One region of the Variovorax sp. 01T432 genome, then DNA from elsewhere that is predicted to be linked to it. Evidence: predicted binding sites of a transcription regulator. Region 1 holds the regulator's gene; the other holds the start of a gene.
What was found. Region 1 encodes LexA, which represses DNA repair genes until DNA is damaged. Its sites were predicted from a motif close to ACTGTATNNNNATACAGT; they were not measured.
Positions count from the first base shown of each region.

Region 2: the regulator LexA is predicted to act here: its motif matches at 3,143-3,160, upstream of recA (recombinase RecA).

Region 1 covers NZ_JBFTPS010000009.1:45,272-49,758, forward strand. The annotation lists gene kdsB (3-deoxy-manno-octulosonate cytidylyltransferase) at 1-42, shown strand, start outside; gene adk (adenylate kinase) at 166-822, shown strand; gene AC1DNF_RS09685 (asparaginase) at 873-1,868, opposite strand; gene lexA (transcriptional repressor LexA) at 1,943-2,617, shown strand; gene AC1DNF_RS09695 (hypothetical protein) at 2,735-3,079, shown strand; gene AC1DNF_RS09700 (D-2-hydroxyacid dehydrogenase family protein) at 3,158-4,165, shown strand; gene AC1DNF_RS09705 (MFS transporter) at 4,162-4,487, shown strand, end outside.
Region 2 covers NZ_JBFTPS010000030.1:74,207-78,693, reverse strand. The annotation lists gene sucC (ADP-forming succinate--CoA ligase subunit beta) at 1-400, opposite strand, end outside; gene argC (N-acetyl-gamma-glutamyl-phosphate reductase) at 602-1,525, shown strand; gene recX (recombination regulator RecX) at 1,551-2,000, opposite strand; gene recA (recombinase RecA) at 2,016-3,080, opposite strand; gene AC1DNF_RS21835 (MarR family winged helix-turn-helix transcriptional regulator) at 3,227-3,712, shown strand; gene AC1DNF_RS21830 (response regulator) at 3,758-4,432, shown strand.

The sequences.
Region 1 (4,487 bases):
GAAGACCTGGCGCGTGTCCGCGCGCTCTTCGCAGCCCCGTAGCCCGCGCCCCAGCACGGGCGTAATTCTTTCGAGGGCCGCGTGCTATCCTCGATGCAACTCCGCCCTGTGAGCCTCCGTGGCGAGCAAGACGCGACAGAAATCAAAGAAACGTCCGAGGACACCATGAGACTGATATTGTTGGGCGCCCCCGGGGCAGGCAAGGGAACGCAGGCGGCCTTCATTTGCCGCAAGTACGGCATTCCTCAAATCTCGACCGGTGACATGCTGCGCGCCGCCGTCAAGGCCGGCACGCCTCTGGGCCTCCAGGCGCAGGCCGTCATGGCGTCGGGCGCGCTGGTGAGCGACGACCTGATCATCAATCTCGTGAAGGAGCGCATCGCGCTGGCGGATTGCGCTCAGGGCTTTCTCTTCGATGGCTTCCCACGCACCATTCCACAGGCCGAGGCCATGCGTACGGCGGGCGTGAAGCTCGACTATGTGCTTGAGATCGATGTCCCCTTTGCGGACATCATCGACCGCATGAGCGGACGCCGTTCGCATCCCGCATCCGGCCGCATCTATCACGTCAAGTTCAATCCGCCCAAGACCGAAGGCAAGGATGACCTGACGGGCGAGGACCTGATCCAGCGCGAGGACGACAAGGAAGAAACCGTCCGCAAGCGGTTGGAGGTCTATAGCCAGCAGACACGTCCGTTGGTCGACTACTACGCCGACTGGGCCAAGGCCGAACCCGCCGCGGCACCGAAATACCGCGCCATCAGCGGCGTCGGAACCGTCGAGGACATCACACAGCGCGCGCTCGCGGCCTTGAGCAGCTGAACCTCCAAACCGCCGGGCCGGACAGGCGCGGCGATGCGCTCGACAGAGGCTCAGTTGGGCGCCGCGCCGGGCAGGAGATCCAGCATCAGTGAAATGCGCGCCTTCACAGGCGTCAACGAGCCGGCATCGCGCAAGCCGTCGCCTGGTCGGGCCAGGATGCGGCCCTCCGCACATCGAGTGGCTCGCAAGATGGCGACGCCTTCAGCCTGCGCACGAAGGGCCGCGGCCTCCAGTGCGTGATGCAGCGTGCCGTTCCCGGTGGCCGCCAGCACAAGACCCTGCACGGGGTCGACCGCGCCAGCCTTGCGCTCGCGCACCAGAGCATCGACGATGTCGCCACGCGCTTCCGCATGGCTCATCAGGATCTCCACGCGGGGCCACTGGACCGCCGCGCCTTTCATCCGGTCGAACAACTCGCGCGCCGCCGCGGATGGCCCACCCGGCCAGTTCCTGAGCCGGCGCACCGTCCCTTCCTCGACGTACCCCACCGGTCCCGAATCTCCCGAATCGAACGCATCAAGCCGGTAGGTATGGACCTTCCGGACGTCGAATGCGCTGTGCACCGTGCCCGCGCAAACGGCGACCACGCCGCCACCGTCCGGCATGGCGGCCACCACGATCGCGTCACGCAGGTTCTGTGGCCCGTCGGGGGCGAGCGCCGTCGAGGGGCGCATCGCGCAGGTCAGGACCACGGGCTTGGAGGGCGCGAGCACAGACTGCAGGAAGAAGGCCGTCTCCTCGAGCGTGTCGGTGCCGTGCGTGATGACGATGCCCGCCACTGCGGGCTCCGCAAGCCAGTGCGCACAGCGCATTGCCAGTTCGCGCCAGATGCCGAAGCTCATGTCCTTGCTGTCGACCTGGGCCACCTGTTCGGCGAACAAGGTGATGCCTTCGCGCGCATCAATGGATCCGAGCAGGTCCGCCACGCCTACCTCACCCGCCGTATAGCCGATGTTGTCGCCTGCGCTTCTTGCCCGGCCGGCGATGGTCCCGCCCGTGCCGAGGACGACCACGCGGCGCTTGCCATCTGAATTGGTTTCGGCCATCGCTTGCCAACTTTCGAAAACTGGTTAAAAATACAGCTACTGGTTATCCAACCAGTATCCGCCAGGAGCCATTCATGCAGTTCTCCGTCAAGCTTACCGCCCGCCAGCAGCAGATTCTGGATCTGATCCAAAGCGCAATCGCACGCACAGGCGCTCCGCCCACCCGTGCTGAGATCGCTTCCGAACTGGGCTTCAAGTCCGCCAATGCGGCCGAAGAGCACCTGCAGGCCCTGGCTCGCAAGGGCGTCATCGAACTCGTCAGCGGCACCTCGCGCGGCATCCGACTCAAGGGCGACGCGCTGCGCTCCATCAACGAATCGCGCAACAACCAGTTCTCCCTTTCACTGCCCGGCATGGCCCAGCTTGCGCTGCCGCTCATCGGACGCGTGGCGGCAGGCTCCCCCATCCTTGCCCAGGAGCATGTCGACCAGACCTACTACGTCGAGAACACCTTGTTCCAGCGGCAACCAGACTACCTTCTCAAGGTGCGCGGCATGTCCATGCGGGACGCCGGCATCATGGACGGCGACCTGCTTGCAGTTCAGGCCACCAAGGAAGCTCGCAACGGCCAGATCGTTGTCGCGCGCCTGGGCGACGAGGTCACGGTGAAGCGGTTGAAGCGCAACAAGCAAGTCATCGAACTGCATGCCGAGAACCCGGACTATCCCACCATCGTGGTCCAGCCTGGCGAACCCTTCGAAATCGAAGGCCTCGCCGTCGGCTTGATTCGCAACACGATGCTGATGTGAGCAACTGAATAACCCGGCCGCGACAGGTGGCGGGCGTATGGCCGAGGGCCATCACCCTGTCGAGGCCGATGAGAGCAATCCTGCCTGTGTTCAACCTCTGACCTTTCTGGAGTTCACATGGGAATCGCCCTACTCAGCATCGCTGACTTGTTCATGCCACTGCACGCCCTGGCCAGCCGATTGATTCCGGCGCGCCGTTCACGCCGGGAAGACTCGGCGGGCCTTCGCTACGTCGGTGTCCGCCCAAGCTGCGCGGCTCGGCCGAGCGTGGCCACCGAAGGCAAGATGCAGCGAATCTCCAGACCCTTGCGGGTGGTGCGCACCGTCGATGCGCAGCACCCTGGTCAAAGGGCCGGCCGCGTGGTGATTTCGGGTCGGATGGCGGATGTCTGCGCCGAACTTGACAGGCTCGTCGCGTTGGAAGCCGCGAACGCAGCACCTCGTTCTACCCCGCTGCACTGAAGCTGGCCAGGCCCCTGCGCTGCACTTCAGCGCTGCGCCGACACAGCATGTCGATCGTGCGAGGCACAATGGCACGCCATGAACATTGTGATCCTCGACGACTATCAGGATGCGGTGCGCAAATTGCGCTGCGCATCCAAGCTCGACGCGTATGCGGCGAAGGTCTACACCAACACGGTCAAGGGCATCGGGCAACTGTCGGTGCGCCTCAAGGACGCTGACGTGATCGTGCTGATCCGTGAACGTACCCAGATCTCCCGGCAGCTGATCGAGAAGCTCCCGAAGCTCAAGCTCATTTCTCAGACGGGCCGGGTCGGTGGTCACGTCGATGTTCTTGCTTGCACTGAGCATGGCGTGGCGGTGGCGGAAGGCACAGGCTCGCCGTTGGCGCCCGCGGAACTGACCTGGGCCCTGATCATGGCCGCCATGCGCCGCTTGCCGCAGTACATCAGCAATCTCAAGCACGGGGCATGGCAGCAATCGGGCCTCAAATCCGCTTCCATGCCCCCCAACTTCGGTCTCGGCTCGGTGCTCAAGGGCAAGACGCTCTGCATCTGGGGCTATGGCCGTATCGGTCAACTCGTCGCACGCTACGGGCAGGCCTTCGGCATGCAAGTCGTGATCTGGGGCCGCGAGGAGAGCTGCGCCAAGGCTAGGTCCGACGGCCTTCAGGTGGCGCCGAACCGGGAAGCCTTCTTCATGGCGGCGGACGTGCTGTCTGTCCACCTGCGGCTGACGGAGGAGACTCGTGGCCTGGTCACGCTCGAGGATCTCTCCCGCATGAAGCCCACCTCGCTCTTCGTCAATACATCGCGTGCCGAACTTGTCGAACAGGACGCTCTGCTCGCAGCGCTCAACCGCGGTCGCCCCGGACTGGCTGCCATCGATGTATTCGAGAGCGAGCCACCGCTGCAGGGCCATGCACTGTTGCGGCTGGAGAACTGCATCTGCACACCGCACATCGGCTATGTCGAGCAAGACAGCTACGAGATGTATTTCGGCCAGGCCTTCGACAATGTGGTCAGCTTCATCAAGGGCAGTCCGACCAACATCGTCAACCCTGGCGCGCTGCAGGTCCGTCGTTGACACGGACTCCTCTGCCCGCGGCGCTGTGGGCCTTGTTGGCGGGCAATTTCGTGATCGGAACGGGCGTGATGGTCGTGCCCGGCACGCTGAATGAACTCAGTGCCTCTCTGCAAGTCAGCGCCGCCACTGCCGGGCAGTTGATCACGGCAGGTGCGATCGTGATGTGCCTCGGCGCGCCCCTGTTGGCTGCGGTGGTCGCGGGCTGGGACCGCAGGCTTCTACTTGCATGCACACTGCTCTGGTATGCCTGCGGGCACTTGATGGCGACGCTCATGCCCAGCTTCGGCGGCCTGCTGGCTGTGCGCATGCTGACGGTGGTCGC
Region 2 (4,487 bases), on a different contig from region 1:
CGATGTCCATGCCGCCCTCGCTGGAGACGATGAACGCGACCTTCTGGGTCGCGCGGTCCGTCACAGCGGAGACGTAATACTCTTTCTTGATGTCGGCGCCGTCTTCGATCAGCAGGCGGCGGACCTTCTGGCCTTCAGGACCGGTCTGGTGCGTCTTGAGCTGCATGCCGAGGATCTCACCCGCGAGCTTCTTGACCTCATCGATGGAGCGCGCGAGCTTGACGCCGCCCCCCTTGCCGCGGCCACCGGCGTGGATCTGGGCCTTGACCACCCACACGGGGCCGCCGAGTTTCTGGGCGGCCTCGACCGCCTCCTGCACCGTGTACGCGGGGATGCCACGCGGCACGGGCACGCCGAATTTGGCAAGAATTTCCTTGCCTTGGTACTCGTGAATCTTCATGAGGGTGTCTCTCGGAACGAAGTTGAGAAGAAAGAGAAGAAGAGAAGCGAAAAGAGAGCGGGAGAATCTGGCTGTTGTCCACGGGCCACGGCGCCCTGGGAAGGCGGGGGCGGCGAACAACCGGGGACTGTATCATGGTGCGCCGCACCAACGCCGAACGCGCCGCTGCGGTCAATACGTAGTTTTCCATAGGCCCCTACCATGCCCAAGGTCTTCATCGACGGCGAGGCCGGCACCACCGGCCTGCAGATTCGCGAGCGGCTCCAGTCGATGCCGCAGATCGAACTCGTGAGCATCGCGCCCGAGTTGCGAAAGGATGTGGCCGCCAAGCGCTCCCTCATGGCCGGCGTCGACCTGGTCGTGCTGTGCCTGCATGACGACGCCGCGCGCGAGTCCGTCGCGCTGATCGACCAGCTCGAAGGCCGCCGCCCCAAGATCATCGACGCCTCGACGGCCCATCGCACCGCGGCGGGCTGGGTGTTCGGCTTCCCCGAACTCGTGGCGGGCCAGAAGGAAGCCGTGGCCAGGGCCGAGCGCGTGGCCAATCCCGGCTGCTACGCCACCGGCGCGATTGCCATGGTCCGCCCCTTGGTCGACGCCGGGCTGCTGCCGGCCGACTACCCCATCGCCCTGCCTTCGGTCAGCGGCTATTCGGGCGGCGGTCGCACCATGATCGAGGCCTACGAGAAGGGCGAAGCGCCCCTCTTCGAGACCTATGCGCTGGGCCTCAAGCACAAGCACATCCCGGAAATCATGAAATACACGGGCCTCACCCGCCGGCCCGTGTTCATTCCCTCGGTCGGCAACTTCAAGCAGGGCATGCTGGTCAATCTGCCGTTGCACCTGGACGACCTGCCCGGGCGGCCCCGGGCCAGCGACCTGCATGAAGCGCTGGCGGCCCACTACGCGAAGAGCAACACGCCGGAGAAGTTCGTGAAGGTGCTGCCCCCCAGTGCGGACGGCAAAATCGACGCGCTCGGCCTGAACGACACCAACGAACTCGAGATCCGCGTGTTTCCCAACGAAGACCACCGCCATGCGGTCGTCATCGCCCGCCTCGACAACCTGGGCAAGGGCGCCAGCGGCGCCGCGGTGCAGAACCTCAAGCTGATGCTCCGGCTCTGAGCCGATCGGGCCTCAGGCCGCCTGTTCATTCGTCAGGGTCGTACCGAAGCACCCTGGCAACGACCGCGCCAGCGAACCCTCGTGCCAGCAGGAAGCGCGTTTGCTTCGCGCGTTCCGCGGCGTCCCGCGGCACTTCGCCGAAGCGCCGCTTCCAGACCTCGCGTGCGCGGTCGAACTCGCTCTCCTGCAGGCCCGCGACCGCCTCGGCGACAGCGTCGGGTGCAATCCCCTTGTGCAGCAGTTCCTGCCGCACGCGCGCCGCGCCATGTCGTGAGGCGCGCTGGTGCAACACCGACTGCACCACCCTCGCCTCGCTGATGAAATCCTTGGCGGCCAGCTCGTCCAGCGCGCGGGCCAGCGTGCCGGCTTCCTCTTCGTATTTCGCGAGCTTGCGCTCGAGTTCGACACGCGAATGCTCGCGCTGGCTCAAGAGGCGCAGTGCGCGGCCCTTGAGCGATGGCCCTGCAAAAGCCACTTCCCCTGCTCTTGCTTATTTCTCGGGCGTGACGTCGGCAGCTTCCGCGAGCAGCGGAATGCCCAGCGATTCGCGCACCTTGTTCTCGATCTCGCGCGAGAGCGTCGGGTTCTCGCGCAGGAACTCGCGCGCGTTGTCGCGGCCCTGCCCGATCTTCTCGCCGTTGTAGGCGTACCAGGCGCCCGACTTGTCGACGATCTTGGCGGTCACGCCCATGTCGATGATCTCGCCCTCGCGGCTGATGCCCTCGCCGAACAGGATGTCGAACTCGGCCGTCTTGAAGGGTGGCGAGACCTTGTTCTTGACCACCTTGACCTTGGTCTCGTTGCCGATCGCCTCGTCGCCCTTCTTGATGGTGCCGATGCGGCGGATGTCCAGGCGCACCGAGGCGTAGAACTTCAGCGCATTGCCGCCGGTGGTGGTTTCGGGCGAGCCGAACATCACGCCAATCTTCATGCGGATCTGGTTGATGAAGATGACCATGCAGTTGGTCTTCTTGATGGTGGCGGTCAGCTTGCGCAGCGCCTGGCTCATCAGGCGCGCCTGCAGCCCGGGGAGCGAGTCGCCCATTTCGCCTTCGATTTCGGCCTTGGGCGTGAGCGCGGCGACCGAGTCGATGACGATCAGGTCGACCGCGCCGGAACGCACCAGCGAATCGACGATCTCGAGTGCCTGCTCGCCGGTGTCCGGCTGGCTGATGAGCAGGTCGGACAGGTTCACGCCGAGCTTCTGCGCGTATTGCACGTCGAGCGCATGCTCGGCATCGACGAAGGCGCAGGTGCCGGCCTGGCGCTGCATCTCGGCGATGACTTGCAGCGTGAGCGTGGTCTTGCCCGAGGATTCGGGGCCGTAGATTTCGATCACGCGGCCGCGCGGCAGGCCGCCGACGCCGAGCGCGATGTCCAGGCCCAGCGAACCGGTGGAGACCACCTGGATGTCCTCCAGCGCCTCGCCTTCGCCCAGCCGCATGATCGTGCCCTTGCCGAACTGCTTTTCGATCTGGGCCAGGGCGGCTTGCAGAGCCTTGGCCTTTTCGGTGTTAGCGCCTGCGATGCTGGTGCCCTTGACGACTGCGTCCATGTGGAAATCTCCTTGAATATCAACGGGTTGGATTCGATTCATCCCGCTGCTTTTAATTACAGGCTGGATGCTTGAACAGTAGTGTAGGGGCTGATGGGTCGGAGTAAACCCATTTTTTGGTCAGCTTGCCTTACTATCGAAGCGCCATGACAGCCTCCGACTTCCACATCGACCACGATGCCTGGCGCCAGACGCACCTGGGTCGCCTGCTGGGCCACGCCATGCGCCGCTTCGACGAGCGGGTGCTGGCCTTAATGGCCCATGACGCCGACGTGCCGCTCGCGCTTTCCAACCTCGCGGCGCGCGCGCAGGTCAGCGCCGCGCACGTGCACATCACGCGCCATCTCGCACGCGAGGGTTCCCGGCTCACGGAACTGGCCGAGCGCGCCGGCATGACCAAGCAAGCCATGGGCAAGCTGGTCGACCAGTGCGAGGCCTGGGGGCTGGTCACGCGCGGCCCCGATCCGCTCGATGCGCGCGCGCGGCGCGTGCTCTTCACCGCCGACGGACTGGCCTGGCTCGGGGCCTTTCAGAAGGCCGTGACCCAGGCGGAAAAAGAGTTTCGCGCCAGCGTCGGCGACGAGATCGCCACCGTGGTAACGATCGGACTCGAAGCGTATGCAGCGGCCTAGAATCCGGCCGAAGAAGAGAGGGAACACAATGTTCGGAGGCTCGGCATGCGGATACTGATTGCGGAAGATGACCAGGTGCTCGCCGATGCCCTGCTGCGCAGTCTGCGCACTTCCGGCGCGGCGGTGGACCACGTGGCGACGGGTTCCCAGGCCGATGCCGCGCTGATGACCAACAGCGAATTCGACCTGCTCATCCTGGACCTCGGCCTGCCGAAGATGCATGGCCTCGAAATCCTGAAGCGGCTGCGCGCGCGCGGCTCGCAACTGCCGGTACTGGTGCTGACCGCGGCGGACAGCGTCGAGGAACGCGTCAAGGGCCTGGACTACGGCGCCGACGACTACATGGCCAAGCCCTTCTCGCTGCAGGAACTCGAGGCGCGCGTGCGCGCGCTCACGCGGCGCGGCATGGGCGGAACCAGCAATGCGATCAAGCACGGCCCCCTGGTCTATGACCAGGCCGGGCGGGTCGCCACCATCGACGGCAAGATGATCGAGCTGTCGGCGCGCGAGTTGGGCTTGCTCGAAGTGCTGTTGCAGCGCGCCGGGCGCCTGGTGAGCAAGGACCAGTTGGTCGAGCGGCTGTGCGAATGGGGCGAGGAAGTGAGCCTGAACGCGATCGAGGTCTACATCCACCGCCTGCGCAAGAAGATCGAGAAGGGCCCGGTGCGCATCGCCACCGTGCGCGGGTTGGGTTACTGCCTCGAGAAGATCCAGGCCTGAATGTTGCCGTCGCGGATGCGCGCCTTCGCGGCCGCCGCCGGGCCGCCCCAAGGCA